4 regions of the Pantoea sp. SYBGC1 genome follow, and region 3 is predicted to be linked to each of the others. Evidence: predicted binding sites of a transcription regulator. Region 3 holds the regulator's gene; each other region holds the start of a gene.

Region 1 (4,374 bases), 670 kb from region 3:
GTTCATCCATAATGACTATTTTGGCGTCATAGGAGAACGCTTTGGCAATTTCAATCATCTGCATCTGCGATACAGAAAGATTCGCCACTTTATCGCGCGGATCGATATCAATGTCGAGTTCATCAAAGATCGCTTTGGTATCGCGATACATTTTGTCCTGATCGACAAATGGCCCTTTACGCGGGTAGCGACCCAGCCACATATTATCCATCACGCTGCGCTGCAGCACGAGGTTTAATTCCTGATGCACCATTGAGACGCCATTTTCCAGCGCTTCTTTGGAGCTTTTATAGTCAATCTCCTGGCCCTGAAAAAGAATACTCCCTGTATCTTTTTTATAGATGCCAAATAAGCACTTTAATAATGTCGATTTTCCGGCGCCGTTTTCACCCATCAAGGCATGGACGGAGTGCGGCCGCACTTTCAAATTCACATTATCTAAGGCTTTCACCCCTGGAAATGATTTCGAGACATTCGTCATCTCCAGCAGATATTCACGCTGTGTGGTCGGATTCTCACTGGCCATAATTTACCTGGCTAAAAAAAGCGTATGCAGATGCAATAAGGCGCGGCAAATTGCCGCGCCCGGAATAGATTACTTCGCAAACTGAGAGAGGTTCTCTTTATCTACGGCGACATAAGGCACGCGAACCACTTTATCTTCCATCTTGAAGTTAGTGCCCGCGGTCGGCTCTTTGCCATCTGCCAGGTTCTTCGCGATATCCAGCGTGGCTTTCGCCTGGTTTTCCGCATCGTTCAGCACGGTACCCGCCATCGCGCCCGATTTCACCAGCGCCAGCGCTTCTGGCAGCGCATCGACGCCAAACACCGGAATGCTTGATTTGTTGTGTGCTTTCAGCGCTTCAACCGCGCCCATTGCCATTGCATCGTTGTTGGCAATGATCACTTCAATTTTGTTAGCGTTCGGACCGGAGAGCCACGCATCGACTTTATCTTTCGCCTGAGCGGTATCCCACATTGCGGTATCCATCGCCAGCTGCTGCGTTTTGATGCCATCTTTGTTCAGGGTGTCGATAACATATTTGGTGCGCGCTTCAGCATCCGGGTGGCCTGGCTCGCCTTTCAGCAGGACAAACTGAATCTGGCCATCTTTGTTCAGATCCCAGGCTGGCGTCGATTTCCAGTGCTTCTCAATCAGCTCGCCCTGTTTGATACCTGACTCTTTCGAGTCTGTACCGACATAATAGGCTTTCGCATAGCTCGCCAGCACTTTGGCGTTCGGCTCTTTGTTAAAGAACACAATCGGTACGTCATTGGCTTTGGCTTTGTCGATAACTACCGCTGCCGCTGCCGGATCTACCAGGTTAATTGCCAGCGCTTTCACGCCCTTGGCCATCAGCACGTCAATCTGGTCGTTCTGTTTGGACTGGTCATTCTGCGAGTCATTCATCAGCAGCTGAATGCCGCCCAGTGTTTTCGCCTCTTTTTCGATATCCTTGCGCACCATTGACATGAAGTTGTCATCATATTTGTAAATGGTCACGCCAATGCGGGTATCGGCGGCATGCGCAGTTGCACCAAACATCATGCTGGCAACCAGTGCTGTGAGCGTGAAAACCTTCTTATTCATGGTATCTCCGGTTTTAATTATGCAGGGTATTTCATTGCGCCCTGCTGCCTGCGGGCAGCGAACGCAGTCGGTTGAAACGCTATCATTCTGGAGCAGGCGCGGGCGTTAGCCGGACCGCTCTCCCTATCCTGACTTCCCTGTACGTAACCGCTTCCTGAAGAGTGTTGTGAACCATTTCAATCGGCTACTGAAACCTGTCCGGAGAGGCGTGACCCGGCGTTTCATGATGTTTCAGTCCGGTAAGACGCTGCCATCATAGTGAGCGGTCTGGTAATTAACTGTGAATGTAATCACATATTGGAAACGGTTACATGGCGCTATCGCCCGGATTAGTGATCGACTCCACAATTTGTCGCTGGGCCACTGAGTGACGCCGCACCAGCGTAGGCATGAAACAGTGCGATGCCTGGGGATCCAGCTCGCCGGCTGCACCTTTCAGCGCCAGCTCTGTTGCCAGTTTCGCCATAGAAACAATGGGATAGCGTACGGTTGTCAGCTGGGGATCGGTGTAACGTGAAATGGGAATGTCATCAAAACCGATGACAGAAAAATGCTGCGGCACCTGAATGCCGTTATCTTTCAGCGCCGTCAGAGCGCCAGCCGCCATGCCATCGTTATAGGAAAACACGGCAGTCAGATGCAGATTGCGCCCGAGCAGCTCCACCATCGCGGCTTCACCGCCCTGCATGTCAGGTTCAGCATGGGCGATCCACGCCTCTGCCGGCTGGATACGCTGCTCTGCCAGCGCCTGCAGCCAGCCATCGCGGCGCTGGGCCACATCTTCAATCGGGTGGCTGGAGCTGAGATAGCCGATACGCTGATGCCCCTGCTGCAGCAGCATGCGGGTAGCGACCTGCGCACCGGTTACATTGTCGAGACAGACGCAGCGATGCTCGTAGCCGCGGATCACCCGGTTAACCAGCACCATTCCCGGCACCTGATCCATAAACTGCATGAGTTCAGCGTCTGAAAGCGTTTTCGCATGTACCACCAGCGCATTGCAGCGCTGACGGATCAGCACCTCAATGGCGTGCCGCTCTTTATCTTCCTGATGCCAGGAATTACTGATGAGAACATGCTTGTGCACCCGCTGTGCTACGGTATCCACCGCTTTCACCAGCGCGCCAAAAAAGGGATCGGAGACATCCATGACAACGACACCGATAGTGTCGCTGACCTGGGTAGCGAGCGCCTGTGCGTTGGCGTTCGGACGATAGCCCAGCGATTCTACCGCCTGCAGCACGGCGTCGCGGGTATCAGAGGTGACTGCACTGCTGTTATTGAGCACGCGCGACACGGTGGCAACAGAAACTCCCGCCAGTCGGGCGACATCACGAATCGTTATCATGCAGCGGTTCCACAAAGGCTGAAAGACGCGACGGGCGCGTAATAGCGCTATAGTGTCAGGCCGCAGACTTCAGCTACGTGAAACAGCTCACATCAATGAAAACGGTTACATTGCTTTATGCGATCTTTGTGATGCAGGTCATTATCTGACAGGCGGTACTGCGGTGCCGGTTGCAGAGAGACGCTGCGTCAGCCAGCGCCACAGCCACTCCAGCGGCCCCTGACGAAAATAGCGCAGCCAGAGCGCTGAGAAGAGAAGATTGACTGTCCAGATAACGGGCACCAGCGTCAGCAGCTGTAACCGGCTAAAATGCAGGAAGAGATCAAACCGGTAGAAAAGCGTGGTACAGATCAGCGTCTGTAACAGATAGTTGCTCAGCGCCATGCGCCCCACCCCCTGAATCAGGCCGCACACCCGGTTACGCGCCAGCGCAGGCCAGAAGCCGAGACAGAGCGCCGCATAGCCGAGGCTGATAAAAGGAGAGGCAAGATCGCGCGGCACCTGCAGATAAAAGCTGGTCCAGCGCAGTGCCCACTGCAGCTGCCACTGCGCAACGATACCCGGCACCGCAATTAGCCAGCCGGTCGTCAGCAGCAGCAGTGCGGCGCGCCGGTAGTGCTGCAGGCTGAACTCACCGGTCAGCCAGCCGCAGCGCAGCAGCGCGGCACCCATCAGCATCAGCCCCGCCAGCTGCCAGCCATACTGCGATGCCAGCGCCATCAGCCCCGATGCGAGCAGATCGAGCCGGTTGCGCACCGCTTCCCAGCCGCCCACCAGCTTCCAGTAACTTTCATACTCCAGCGCAGCGGCGCCCGGCTGCCAGCCGCTGCTGCTCTGATTACCGGAGATCGCCCCGAAGATAAGCAGCACCGCACAGCCCACCAGATAGAGCAGCACGCCGGTCTGAAACAGCGCACGCTCAGAGGGCACCTCACGCAGCAGACGCCAGATAATCAGGCCGATAAGCCCGTAGTCGAGGAGAATATCCCCTTCCCAGAAGAAGACGCCGTGGATAAACCCGAGCAGCACCAGCAGCGTCAGGCGCGTGCTGATCCAGCGCTTACCGCGGGGGATCTGCAGCGCCAGTCCGGCACCAAACAGCAGTGCAAACAGCGTGAGGAATTTCAGCTGCGCCAGCCCGTCCAGTATCGCCCAGGTCCAGGCATCCTGCGGCGTAACGCTGCCCTGCCAGGCGGGATTAAGATAGGCGGCTGACGGCAGGCCAAAGCCGGTGATATTGAGCAGCAAAATGCCCAGAACCGCGCATCCGCGAATAAAATCCAGCGCCTGGTAGCGTTGCATTGCGGCCCTCAGCCATCAAAAAAGGCGGCACCGGGGCCGCCTGGGGGATCAGATATGACGTACCGCGCGCAGGAACTCCTGACGCGTATTCTGGCTCGATTTAAACAGTCCGCCCAGCGACGTGGTCGTGGTG
Region 2 (4,374 bases), 370 kb from region 3:
CCAGCTCGCCCCCTCCGCGCACGTGCACAATGGCATAGATAAAACCGCGCTGCAGCAGGCTGACGCGGCTGGCGCTAAAGTTCGCCTCCATTGTGCTGCCGTAGGCGCCATAACCATAAACCAGCAGCGGATTTTTACCGCGCTGAAAATATTTCCGATGATAAACCAGCGACACCGGCACTTCGGTACCGTCGCGCGTTTTGATCCACTGGTGCTCACTTTTATACTCATCCGGATCAAAGCCGGGTATCGGCGTCTGTTTGAGTATGCGCCGCTCCCCGGTCTCCATATTCAGTTCAAACAGCGTATCGGGCGTGGTCATTGAGGAGTAGCCGTAGCGCAGCGTATCGCTTTCCGGCGTGGGGTTAAACGCCAGCCAGGTCACATAGGCGGGATCGTCAAACGCAATACCATAGCTCTCGCCGCTGGCGCGGTTAATCTGTCGCAACGTACTGACGCCGCGCTGGCGCTCCTCCACCACCAGCCAGCTGCGAAACAGCTGGAAATCCTCCAGAACCACGTGCTCGCGCGCCGGTATCAGCGTCTCCCAGCGCTGCTCCGCCAGCCAGGCGCTGCGGTAGAGACCGAAATTCTTGCCGTCGCGGTTCGAGCGGATATAAAAATTGTGGTTATAGTGGTCGATGCTGTATTCGTGATCGCGCCGGCGCGGGCAGAATACCTGCGGCTGTGCGTCAGGATACTCCGCGTCCAGCAGCAGGATCTCACTGGTGGTGGTGCTGAAGAGCGCAATTAGAATAAAGTGTTCTGACGTGGTTTTATGCACGCTAAGATGAAAGCTCTCATCTTTCTCTTCATACACCAGCTGGTCATCACTCTGCGGATGGCCCAGTTCATGGCGCCATATCTGATACGCCAGCAGCGTTTTCGGATGTTTGCGCACATAGTAAAGCGTACGCGAGTCGTTTGCCCAGGCTACGCTGGATGAGGCGTTATGTAATACTTCAGGATACCAGCTGCCGCTCTGCAGGTTACGAAAGCGAATACCATACTGACGGCGCGATAAAAAATCTTCCGCCAGTGCCATAACCTGATTGTCCGGGCTGATATCAAGCGCTCCCATGGTGTAGAAGTCGCTGTGCGCAGCGCGCCTGTTGCCGTCAAGCAGCAGCTGCCAGGGTGCGTCCGCTCCCCCCTCAACCGGCTGACGATAAAACGCTGCATATTCGTTACCGGCCTCATAGCGGCGCTGATAGCGAAAGCCGTTTTTGGTATAGGGCACGGAATAGTCCTGACCCGGAATACGATCGACAATCTCTTTCAGCACCTTCTCCTGCAGTGCATTCTGCGACGCCATCATCGCCCTGCCGTAGCGGTTCTCCTCCTGCAGATAGGCGAGCACGCCGGGGTCTTCACGATCGTCGTCGCGCAGCCAGAAGTAATCATCGGTGCGCGTATCGCCATGCAACGTCATGACATGCGGAACTTTTTTTGCCTGCGGCTGTTTCATAACGCGGTTTCTCCCGGAGAAATCGTTTTATGCAAGCGTGGCACCAATCAGGCGGGAATGCCAGAACTGCCGCAGGCGCAGCTGTTTCCGACCTCTCAGCCAGCAGATTCTGCGGCGATGTCTCGCTGGATCCCGTCACGCACATCCTGCGGAATATTCAGCGCATCGCCCAGCGCGGTGAGATAACTGCGCTCCATAAAGTGGTCGATATCGACAGCTGCACAGCTGAGCACATAGAGTTCCAGCGCCTCCTCTTCATTTTTTACCCCGGCCGCAAGCCACTGCGGATCGAGCGGACGCGCCATCGCCTGCTTAATCAGGCTTTCCGCCTGTGCGCCATAGCCCGCCTGCTGAATATGTTTCTCAATTGCAGCCTGTTCAGCCTCATCAATATGACCATCACTTTTAGCCGCAAATACCAGCGCAGCGATCAATCGTTCTGCGCGCTGATCGGGCGGTGTCTGCTGCCCGTCAGTACCGGATGCAGGCTGATACGCGGTGCGGAGACGATCTTTATATTTATTCCATAACAGCGCACCGGCTGCCGCACCGCCGCCCAGCAGCAGCGCCTTGCCGCCAAATTTTGTCAGCAGCTTACGTGACGATTTGCTGCCCGCCAGCACGCCTGCCAGCCCGCCCAATGCTCCGGGTCCCAGGAGGTCACCCAACCCGGAAGTGCCGTGCTTTTTCTTTGCCAGAATCGTCTGAAGCTGCTGCAGCCACTGATTCATTGTTTAACTCCCGTTTACGTTAGCCCGCTTTATCCTGGCGCAACCTGCGTCAGAAAATGTCAGAACGGGCAAAGTACGGAAAATCTTTACGGGCATAAAACGTGAGCGCGCAAACGTTTTCGTATATACTGCCGGCGCTTTTTGACTGCTAAGGTGACAGGTATGACAACTCTCGGAACGGCACTGCGACCCGGTGCCACGCGCGTTATGCTGCTGGGCTCAGGCGAGCTGGGTAAAGAGGTCGCGCTGGAGTGCCAGCGTTTAGGGGTGGAAGTGATCGCCGTCGATCGCTATGCGGATGCTCCGGCAATGCAGGTTGCGCATCGCAGCCACGTAATCAATATGCTGGATGGCGAAGCGCTGGCTGCACTGATCGCCCGTGAACAGCCGCACTTTGTGGTGCCGGAGATTGAGGCGATTGCCACCGATACGCTGGTTGAGCTTGAAGCCCGGGGGCAGAAAGTGGTGCCGACCGCACGCGCCGCACGCCTGACCATGAACCGGGAGGGGATCCGACGTCTGGCCGCTGAAGAACTGAACCTGCCCACCTCACGCTATCAGTTTGCCGACAGCCAGGCGCACTTTTTTGCCGCAGCGGAAGCGATAGGATTTCCCTGCATCGTTAAGCCGGTGATGAGTTCGTCCGGCAAAGGTCAGAGCTTTATTCGCAGCGCGGACGCACTGCAGCAGGCGTGGGAGTATGCCCAGCAGGGTGGCCGCGCTGGTGCCGGCCGGGTGATTGTTGAAGGCGTGGTCAGATTCGATTTCGAAATTACGCTGCTGACGGTCAGCGCCGTTGACGGCATCCACTTCTGCGCCCCGATCGGCCATCGCCAGGAGGAGGGCGATTATCGCGAATCCTGGCAGCCACAGCAGATGAGCGCCGCTGCCCTCGCACGGGCGCAGGAGATTGCGGCCAGCGTGGTAAACGCGCTGGGTGGATATGGCCTGTTTGGCGTTGAGCTGTTCGTTTGCGGTGATGAGGTCGTGTTCAGCGAAGTGTCGCCGCGTCCGCATGATACCGGGATGGTGACGCTGATTTCTCAGGATCTCTCTGAGTTCGCTCTGCACGTGCGGGCGTTTCTCGGCCTGCCGATTGGCGCTATTCGCCAGTATGGTCCGGCGGCGTCAGCCGTGATCCTGCCGCAGCTGGAGAGTCAGGATGTGCGCTTTGCACACGTTGATGCCGCGCTGGGCGCGGGCCTGCAGCTGCGCCTGTTTGGTAAACCGGAGATCAGCGGACAGCGTCGCCTGGGCGTCGCGCTGGCAACCGGAGAGAGCACGGAAGAGGCGGTGGCGCGCGCCGTCGCCAGCGCAGCCGCGATAACTGCCGAAGGCTGACAGCGCTGGCAGCAGGCCATACGCCTGCTGCCAGATATCAGCTTCCTGAGCTACCGCGCGCCCGCTATCGCCTCACGCGCCAGCTGCGTAATCCGCTCCCAGTCCCCCTGCTGCAGCGACTCATCCGGCACCAGCCACGAGCCGCCAATGCACAGCACGCTTTTCAGCGCCAGATAGTCACGATAGTTTGCCGGTGAAATGCCGCCGGTCGGGCAAAACCGTACCTGCGGAAAAGGTCCGGCAAGCGCGGAAAGCGCCTTTACGCCGCCGCTGGCTTCAGCCGGAAAGAATTTGAATTCGCGCAAGCCATGATCCATACCCATCATCAGCTCTGATACGGTGCTGACCCCCGGGATCAGCGGTACCGGCCCCTCTGTTGCTGCCCGGAGCAGCGATTCCGTTAGTCCCGGACTTATCACAAACTGTGCGCCTGCATCCGTAACCTCTTTCAGCTGCTGCGTATTAATAACCGTACCGGCGCCCACAATCGCTTCCGGCACCTCACGAATAATGGCGCGCAGCGCATCCATCGCAACCGGCGTACGCAGCGTTACCTCCAGCACCCGGATACCGCCTGCGACCAGCGCTTTTGCCATCGGCACAGCGTGCTCAGGCTGCTTCACCACAATGACCGGCACGACCGGTCCGGTGCTCAGCACCTGCTCTGCACTTATCTTCCAGTTCTTCATGAGGTTTCCCTGGTCACCGCAGCCCCGACGGCTGCGTTCTCATCATTAGCGCTTTACCATACAAGATAAAACGGCTTTGCGTCTATGCAGCACCACGTGACGATGCTGCTGTGGACTCTCTCTGCTATGAGCGTTGCCGCACGCG
Region 3 (4,374 bases):
GAAAGCCGAGCATGCTCAGCAGCGCCAGATAGGGCAGAAATCCTTTAGATGACATCACTATTTTTCTCATTCGGCAGGGAAACGCGGAGGAGTGTAAAAGGGTGCAGTCAGCTTTGTGAAACGCTAATATTTGCAGAGTGCTGTTAAATTTTTTGAAGGCAAAAATATGTGGTCTGAATATGCGCTTGAGGTGGCGGACGCCGTCGCCCGCACCGGCAGTTTCAGCGCGGCAGCGCAGGAGCTGCACCGCGTGCCTTCTGCTATCAGCTATACCATCAGGCAGCTGGAGAGCTGGCTGGCCGTGGAGCTGTTTGAACGCCAGCATCGGGAAGTGGTTCTGACGCCAGCCGGCGAGCATTTTGTGCGTGAAGGCCGCTCTGTTATCAAAAAAATGCTGGCGACGCGACGGCAGTGTCAGCAGCTGGCCAACGGCTGGCGCGGCCAGCTCACTATTGCCGTTGATTGTATCGTCAAGCCGCAGCGCACGCGCCAGCTGGTGAAAGATTTCTATCGCCACTTTCCCGATATGGAGCTGATCATCAGCTATGAAGTGTTTAACGGCGTATGGGATGCGCTGGCTGATGGCCGGGTTGACGTAGCCATTGGTGCCACGCAGGCGATCCCGGTTGGCGGACGCTTTGCTTTTCAGGATATGGGCGCCCTTAACTGGCGCTGCGTGGTCAGTCCGGATCACCCACTGGCGCAGAGCGCGCATCCTGACGAAGAGGCGCTGCGCGCCTGGCCGTCGCTGGTGCTGGAAGATACGTCGCGCGCGCTACCGCGCCGTATGACGTGGACGCTGGATAATCAGCGCCGGCTGGTGGTGCCGGAGTGGGAAACCGGAATCGACTGCCTGCAGGCTGGCCTGTGCGTAGGGATGATCCCGGGACACCTGGCGCGGCCGCTACTGGATAGCGGCGCGCTGGTGGAGCTGATATTGCCGCAGCCTTTTCCGGAGAGTCCCTGCTGCGTCAGCTGGGCCGGGCAGCGGGCGTCGCCGGCGCTGGCCTGGCTGCTGGAATACCTGGGAGATGCTGAGACGCTAAATCATGAGTGGCTCAGCGAGCGCCGCGCTTAGCGGCGATAGTCGCGAAACGGACCATCCCCGACCGAGCGACGCTCAATCAGGCTGGGCTGAACTTCAATCGTTTGCGGCTCTTCGCGTTTACTGGTAATGCGGTCCAGCAGCATCTCCAGCGCTTTTTCACCCAGCTGAGCTTTGGGCTGATGCACTGTCGTCAGCGCCGGCGTAAAGTAGCGGGCGTTGCGCACATTGTCATAGCCGATCACCGAAATATCCTGCGGAACGCGCAGGCCCATCTCATCGGCGGCGCAGATCGCGCCCATTGCCATGATGTCGCCGCCGCAGAACACAGCGGTAGGACGCTGCTTCTGGCTCAGGATCTGCTGCATCGCCTGATAACCCGACTCAGGTTCAAAATCGCCCTGCACGATCCACTCCGCACGCACCGCGATCCCCGCCTCTTGCATCGCCTGCAGGAAGCCGGCGTGCCGTCCGCCGCCGGTATTGCGCTCCAGCTGGCCCGGGATAGCGCCAATATCGCGATGACCGCGCTCGATCAGGTAACGACCGGCCAGGTAGCCGCCCTGAAAGGCATTATCCTGCACGGTATCGGTAAAATCACCGCGGGAAGCGCCCCAGTCCATGACCACCATCGGAATATTGCGATTCTCTTCCAGCATCTGAAGCAGATCGTCCGGATACTCAGAGCACATCACCAGCAGGCCATCTACCCGCTTTTGCGCCATCATCGACAGATAGGCGCGCTGCTTTTGCAGGTCATTGTGCGCGTTGCCCAGAATCAGCGTGTAGCCCTGAGCGAAGCAGTGATTTTCAATTGCTTCGATGATTTCAGCAAAGTAGGGGGCTTCACTGGACGTTGCCAGCAACCCCAGTGTTTTAGTGTGATTAACCTTCAGGCTGCGCGCCACGGCGCTGGGAGAATAGTGCAGCGCTTTAATCGCCTCCCACACGGCATTACGCGTCTCTTCAGCGACAAAGCGCGTTTTATTGATGACGTGCGAAACCGTGGTCGTTGATACGCCAGCGCGTTTTGCCACATCTTTAATTGTTGCCATGAAAATGGACCTCTTAAACCTATCGCAACTTTATGATAAGTATAGTGTTAAACGTTTGCGTCTGCGCAGGGTTTTCTGCCTCATTCCAGCGTAAAAATGGCTGATTCAGGGCGAGTAATTAACCGCAACAGATAATGACAGCAGCGTGCGCAAAAGGTGTTGCGCAACGAAAGGCGGCGATTCTAGCAAGGCAAGGGGCATAAAACGAGATTTTTACCTGCGGTCAGATGAAAATATTTAGAGTCCGACAACTGGCGTGTAGTCAGGCCGGGACGCGCGCGGCATGTTGCGCAACTGCTAACGAATGGTTTTAGGCGTCATCATGCGGCGTGCGCCAACATAGTGCTTCTGCCAGTAATCTTCACCCAGCGCGCTGATCTGGATATCTTTGCCGGTACGCGGCGACTGAATAAATTTGCCGTTACCCAGATAAACGCCAACATGATCGGCTGTGCCGCGATTATTGATGCGGAAAAACACCAGATCGCCTTTCTCCAGCATTTCGCGCTTGATGGGAGCGGCATCGCGCAGATGATACATTTCATTGGCCGTGCGCGGCAGCTTGAAACGGACCAGATCTTTATAGGCGTACCAGACCAGGCCACTGCAGTCGAATCCGGTAAGCGGAGAGGTGCCACCCCACTGATAAGGTTTGCCCAGCTGGCCCATAAGTTTAGTCATGGCGGTTTCACGCGCCTTCTGATAGCGCAGGCGGTGGGATTTGCTGAGCCTGATACCGGTCAGCGCATCATTACTCTCTTCCGCTGCCGCTGTTTTCCGGCTGGTACGCTGATGACCATATTTTTTGCTGGCAGAGAGGGCGGGCGCTTTTTTACGGGCGGTACGGGAAGTCACAGGCGGTTCTGCGTGCAGGCTTTTTTTCGATTTAACTTTTTGTACGGGCGTGACGCGTGTTTTTTTAGCCGAGGTTTTAACCGGACGTCGTTTGCGGCGTTCATCGTCGCGCGCACTCTTTTTCTCCGCTTTCTGCAGGCTGGCGTTAACCGGCTTGTGCGGTGAAGCAGCGGCCACGTTAAAAAACAGCTGAGCAAAAGCCAGTATGAAAAGCGTAATCAGTAAACGCATAGTCCGGTTACAGGTTCGGCAGGCTGCAGAAGCAGACCGCGGCAATATTAGAAAATTCTGATCAGCGATCAGCGCCGGATTGATTCTAATCCACTTTTTTTACAAAAGGTAAGGTCTTTTTTATTAAATCCATCAACACAAGGGCTGTGCAGCAAAAATGAGCGGTTTCAGGCGGTTAACGCAGCATATTTATTGCTAATCGTGTATTAATACACACTTCGTCATACGCCCGTGGCGGCAAACTTAACAAACATGGCGATTCATGCCGCAACGAGGCAAATTCCCGATTTCAGTCGCGGGATGAAGTCGCTACAATAAACAAACACGAAGTGAAGAATTAAGGAAGGCAAAAATGAGTACTGTTGAAAAAATTCAGCGCCAGATCGCAGAAAACCCGATCCTGCTGTATATGAAAGGATCGCCAAAACTGCCAAGCTGCGGCTTCTCAGCTCAGGCTGTTCAGGCGCTCTCTGCCTGTGGCGAACGCTTCGCGTATGTCGATATCCTGCAGAATCCTGATATCCGTGCTGAACTGCCAAAATACGCTAACTGGCCAACCTTCCCGCAGCTGTGGGTGGATGGTGAGCTGGTCGGCGGCTGCGATATCATCGTTGAAATGTTCCAGCGCGGTGAACTTCAGCCGCTGATCAAAGAAACCGCTGAGAAGCACAAAGAAGCGGAATAAATCAAAAGGCCGGCGCAGCGCCGGCCTTTTTTATTCTCTTACTCTGCCGCGCTTTCGCCTGCGGCTTCGCTCTCTGCTTCAGCGTCATTCAGCGCCAGCGGCCAGCCACCTAAACGCTTCCAGCGGTTTACCAGCTCGCAAAACAGCATTGCCGTCTGCTCTGTATCATAGAGCGCCGAGTGCGCCTGCGTGCTGTCAAAATCGATACCTGCCGCCTTGCACGCTTTCGCCAGCACCGTCTGTCCCAGTACCAGCCCGCTCAGCGCTGCCGTATCAAAGGTGGCAAACGGATGGAAGGGGTTGCGCTTCAGGCTGGCACGCTCAGCCGCCGCCGTGACAAAGCTGTGATCAAAGTTGGCATTATGCGCCACGATAATCGCCCGGTTGCAGCCGCTCTCTTTGAGCCCTTTGCGCACCTGTTTAAAGATGGCGTGCAGCGCTTCATATTCGCTCACTGCGCCGCGCAGCGGGTTTGCAGGATCGATACCGGTAAACGCCAGCGC
Region 4 (4,374 bases), 540 kb from region 3:
GAGATCCCCTACCCTTACGTGATTGACGGTTCGGATCTGTCGCTGGACCGCTCAATGAGCGCCAGTATTGCCCGCCACTTTCCGACCACCGAGCTGTCGCAGATTGGCGATGAAACCGCCGATGGCCTGTTCAACGCCGATGCCCGCTTCCCGCTCTCCCACTTTGACGCGCTGCGCACCGACTTCTCGCTGGCGCGTCTGCGCCACTACACCGGCACGGCAGTAGAGCATTTCCAGCCTTTCGTGCTGTTTACCAACTACACCCGGTACGTCGATGAGTTTGTGCGCTGGGCGATAGAACAGGTGCAGGATCCCGCCACGCCGTATGACAGCCTCGCCTGCGCCGGCGATGTCGTGATCACGGCGGAAACGGCCGATCCGGCGGCGATGATGTCCGATCTGGCGTGGAAAAAGCATCAGATGCCCGCCTGGCATCTTACCTCGCCTAACCGGCGCGGGATTACGCTGGTCAATATTGGTGTAGGCCCTTCCAATGCCAAAACGATCTGCGACCACCTGGCGGTGACGCGTCCGCACGCCTGGCTGATGATTGGCCACTGCGGCGGCCTGCGCGAAAGTCAGAACATCGGCGACTATGTGCTGGCGCACGCCTACCTGCGTGATGACCATGTGCTCGACAGCGTGCTGCCGCCGGATATTCCGGTGCCCAGCATCGCCGAAGTGCAGCGTGCGCTCTATGACGCAACCAAGTCAGTGAGCGGCATGCCGGGTGAAGAGGTTAAACAGCGGCTGCGCACCGGTACGGTGGTGACCACGGACGATCGCAACTGGGAGCTGCGCTACGCCGCTTCCGCGCTGCGTTTCAACCTGAGCCGCGCCGTGGCGGTGGATATGGAGAGCGCGACCATCGCGGCGCAGGGCTACCGCTTCCGCGTGCCTTACGGGACGCTGCTGTGCGTATCAGACAAACCGCTGCACGGTGAGATCAAGCTGCCGGGTCAGGCGAATCGCTTTTATGAAGGGGCCATCTCTGAGCATCTGCAGATTGGCATCTGTGCGGTAGAGCTGCTGCGCGCCGAGGGCGATAAGCTGCACTCCCGCAAGCTGCGCACCTTTAATGAGCCGCCGTTCCGCTAACGCGCCGGCCAGCCATTATCAGCAGGGAAGCCCGGACGGGCTTCCCTTTTTTTCATCAGGCGCTGAGCCAGCCCAGCTTGATGACAAACAGCAGCGAGAGGATCACCAGTGCGCTATTCACTTCCCGGGCGCGGCCGCTCAGCAGCTTAACAACGGTCCAGGTAATGAAACCGAAGGCGATGCCGTTCGCAATTGAGTAAGTCAGCGGCATGGTCAGCGCCGTTACCGTTACCGGTGCCGCCGTCGTCACATCTTTCCAGTCAATTTCCGCCAGGCCCGATGCCATCAGCACGGCGACGAACAGCAGCGCCGGGGCGGTAGCCCAGACCGGTACGCTACCCGCCAGCGGCGAGAAGAACAGGCTCAGCAGAAACAGCGCGGCCACCACAATGGCCGTCAGGCCGGTGCGTCCGCCAGCGCTGACGCCAGCCGCAGATTCCACATAGCTGGTGGTGGTTGAGGTACCGAGCAGTGAGCCAAACAGCGCCGCCGCGCTGTCAGCAATCAGTGCGCGCCCCATTTTTGGCACGTTGCCCTGCTCATCCGCCAGACCTGCGCGTTTGGTTACGCCCAGCAGGGTGCCGGTATTATCAAACACATCAACAAACAGAAAGGCAAAAATAACGCTTACCAGCCCCACATTAAAGGCACCGGCAATATCGAGCTGCATAAAGGTCGGTGCGATTGAAGGCGGCGCGGAGAAGACGCCGCCAAACGGCGTCAGACCGATACCCATAGAGATAAAGGTCACCACCAGAATGCCAATCAGCACTGCGCCGGTCACGCGGCGCGCTTCCAGTACCACGATGATAAAAAAGCCGAGCAGCGCCAGCAGCGGCCCTGGTTTGGTCAGATCGCCCAGCCCGACCAGCGTTGCCGGGTTATCCACCACAATGCCGGCCCCTTCCAGCGCAATCAGCGCCAGGAACAGGCCGATACCGGCAGCGATGCCGGCGCGCAGCGGCAGCGGGATGCTGGCAATGATCCACTCGCGGATTTTAAAAATCGAGAGCGCAAAGAAGATCACCGCCGACAAAAACACCGCGCCCAGCGCAATCTGCCAGGTGTAGCCCATATGCAGCACCACGGTGTAGGTAAAGAACGCGTTCAGCCCCATGCCGGGCGCCAGCGCAATCGGATAGTTAGCAATCAGTCCCATCAGAATCGAGCCGATCGCCGCCGCCAGACAGGTCGCCACAAACACCGCCCCTTTATCCATGCCGGTCGCACCCAGAATAGAGGGGTTAACAAACAGGATATAGGCCATGGCGAGGAAAGTGGTGATCCCCGCCACGATCTCCGTGCGCACGGTGGTGTTATGCGCTTTAAGCTTAAACAGTTTCTCTAACATCATTTTCTCTCATGAGCGGAGACGCAGCGGCTGCGCGTTCTCACTGGCCAAAGTGGTTAACAGCTGATGGTTGTTGCTGAAAGCGAGCCTGCCGGACGTGAGGTGCCCCCTCCGCTTTCCCCTGTCCTGATAGCAATTGCTGTGCCATCTCCTGCGCAATCGTTTACGTTTTCCGTTGCGCATCCGGTTAAGAAAAGTCTGAACCAGAAAGAGGCGCGATTATGGTGCATTGCCCCGCTGCTGCGCAATCGTTTTCCTCGCTATCCGCTAAAGCACAATAATTTTGCGGTGCCGCACGCTTTCGCATTCTGCCTGGCGATATCGCTCACGTTTCTGCTGCACGATTCAGCAGGCTAATAACAGCAGGTTATAGTGCCTTTACTCTCTGCATGATAACGAGGCCGCACCATGAAGCCCGCGATACTGATCGTTGACGATGATCGTGCCATCTGCGAACTGCTGCACGATGTCTTGAGTGAGCACGTTTCCGCCGTGTATCGCTGCCACCTCGGGCGCGATGTTCAGGCGCTGCTGACGCAGCATGCGGATATTTCACTGGTGATGCTCGATATGATGCTGCCGGATACAAACGGGCTGCTGGTTCTGCAGCAGATCCAGCGCGAGCGGCCGGATGTGCTGGTGATCATGCTGACCGGAATGGGATCGGAAGCGGAGATGGTGGTGGGCCTGGAAATGGGTGCCGATGACTATATCGCCAAACCTTTCAATCCGCGCGTAGTCGTGGCGCGGGCGCGCGCCGCACTGCGCCGCAGCGGCAGGCAGGATGAACCAGGTGCTGTTATCCCTGCGGGCTGGCAGTTTAACGGCTGGCAGCTGGATGAGGTGCGCTGCCAGCTGCTGAATCCGCAGCGTGAAAGCGTGCCGCTGACGCAGGGGGAATATACGCTGCTGCGCGCGCTGGTCGCTCACGCCCGCAAAGTGCTGACCCGCGACCAGCTGCTGGAGCTGACGCACAGCGAAACGCTGGATGTCTTTGACCGCACTATCGACGTGCTGATCATGCGGCTGCGGCGCAAAATCGAAGCTAACCCGCATCAGCCAAACCTTATCCGCACCATTCGCGGCCTCGGCTATGTATTTTCAGCCGACGTGGTGCGCCCGGCAGCGCGCGTATCGCAGATCGCCTGATCCATCCAGCGCTGCATCTCCGGCAGCGGCCGGATGCCATCCAGCGCGTTCGCCGCGCGCAGGTTAAAGCAGGCGCAGGTGTGCGCCAGCTGCAGCGTGGCTGACAGCGTAAAACCTTCGTGGCTGGCGTACAGCACACCGGCGCAGAAAGCGTCACCCGCTCCCACGCTGCCGACAATGTCGCTGGCTTTCAGCTGCCACGCCGGCTGCCAGCACGCCTCTCCGCCCCTTTCTGCCCCCCACGCCCCTTCCGGCGCGTGGATCACCACGCGCTGACGCACCCCCTGCTGCAGCAGCCATGCACCCGCGGCGGCAAACGTCTCGGGCGGAGCAAGAGTGCCGCTGTGCCGCAGCGGGATGCCGGTCAGCGCCGCCGCCTCCAGCTCATTAATGATTAAATAGTCGAGCCAGCGCAGCGCCGGCAGCACCAGGCTGCGGTGATCGCCGGCGCGGGAGACCAGATCGAGCGAGGTCAGATAGCCGCGCTGCTGCATCTGCGCCAGCAGCCGCGCGCTGCGCGTGCCGAACTGCGCGTCGGGCCGGTCAAGCTGGTCGAGCAGCAGCAGATAGCCGAGGTGAAAGATGCGGTGCGGAGTAGTGAGGTCGCGGAAATGCGCCACATCAAGCAGCGCGCTGGCGCCGCGCGCGTGAAAAAAGGTGCGCTGACCATCCGGCGCGGTCATCACCTGCGTCATAGCGGTAGCCGCCGCGCGGGTGCGCGTTACGCCGCGGCAATCCACGCCCTCCTCACGCAGCCGCTGCAGCAGATAGTCACC

The links. The regulator PurR, encoded in region 3, represses purine synthesis genes. The targets are predictions, from matches to a motif close to CANGCAAACGTTTGCNTG.
Region 1: the regulator PurR is predicted to act here: its motif matches at 3,034-3,051, upstream of galS (HTH-type transcriptional regulator GalS).
Region 2: the regulator PurR is predicted to act here: its motif matches at 2,306-2,323, upstream of purT (formate-dependent phosphoribosylglycinamide formyltransferase).
Region 4: the regulator PurR is predicted to act here: its motif matches at 2,691-2,708, upstream of AC2CF9_RS04185 (NCS2 family permease).

What each region holds. Positions count from the first base shown of each region.
Region 1 covers NZ_JBXUNM010000001.1:1,018,418-1,022,791, forward strand. Annotated here, with positions in the region: gene mglA (galactose/methyl galactoside ABC transporter ATP-binding protein MglA) at 1-526, opposite strand, end outside; gene mglB (galactose/glucose ABC transporter substrate-binding protein MglB) at 596-1,591, opposite strand; gene galS (HTH-type transcriptional regulator GalS) at 1,899-2,939, opposite strand; gene yeiB (DUF418 domain-containing protein YeiB) at 3,081-4,241, opposite strand; gene folE (GTP cyclohydrolase I FolE) at 4,290-4,374, opposite strand, start outside.
Region 2 covers NZ_JBXUNM010000001.1:714,627-719,000, forward strand. Annotated here, with positions in the region: gene AC2CF9_RS03360 (prolyl oligopeptidase family serine peptidase) at 1-1,468, opposite strand, end outside; gene AC2CF9_RS03365 (tellurite resistance TerB family protein) at 1,564-2,199, opposite strand; gene purT (formate-dependent phosphoribosylglycinamide formyltransferase) at 2,362-3,540, shown strand; gene AC2CF9_RS03375 (bifunctional 4-hydroxy-2-oxoglutarate aldolase/2-dehydro-3-deoxy-phosphogluconate aldolase) at 3,591-4,229, opposite strand.
Region 3 covers NZ_JBXUNM010000001.1:343,563-347,936, forward strand. Annotated here, with positions in the region: gene punC (purine nucleoside transporter PunC) at 1-58, opposite strand, end outside; gene punR (DNA-binding transcriptional activator PunR) at 167-1,078, shown strand; gene purR (HTH-type transcriptional repressor PurR) at 1,075-2,100, opposite strand; gene AC2CF9_RS01670 (C40 family peptidase) at 2,398-3,186, opposite strand; gene AC2CF9_RS01675 (Grx4 family monothiol glutaredoxin) at 3,539-3,871, shown strand; gene rnt (ribonuclease T) at 3,910-4,374, opposite strand, start outside.
Region 4 covers NZ_JBXUNM010000001.1:880,035-884,408, forward strand. Annotated here, with positions in the region: gene AC2CF9_RS04180 (AMP nucleosidase) at 1-1,098, shown strand, start outside; gene AC2CF9_RS04185 (NCS2 family permease) at 1,154-2,452, opposite strand; gene AC2CF9_RS04190 (response regulator) at 2,858-3,598, shown strand; gene AC2CF9_RS04195 (carbohydrate kinase family protein) at 3,541-4,374, opposite strand, start outside.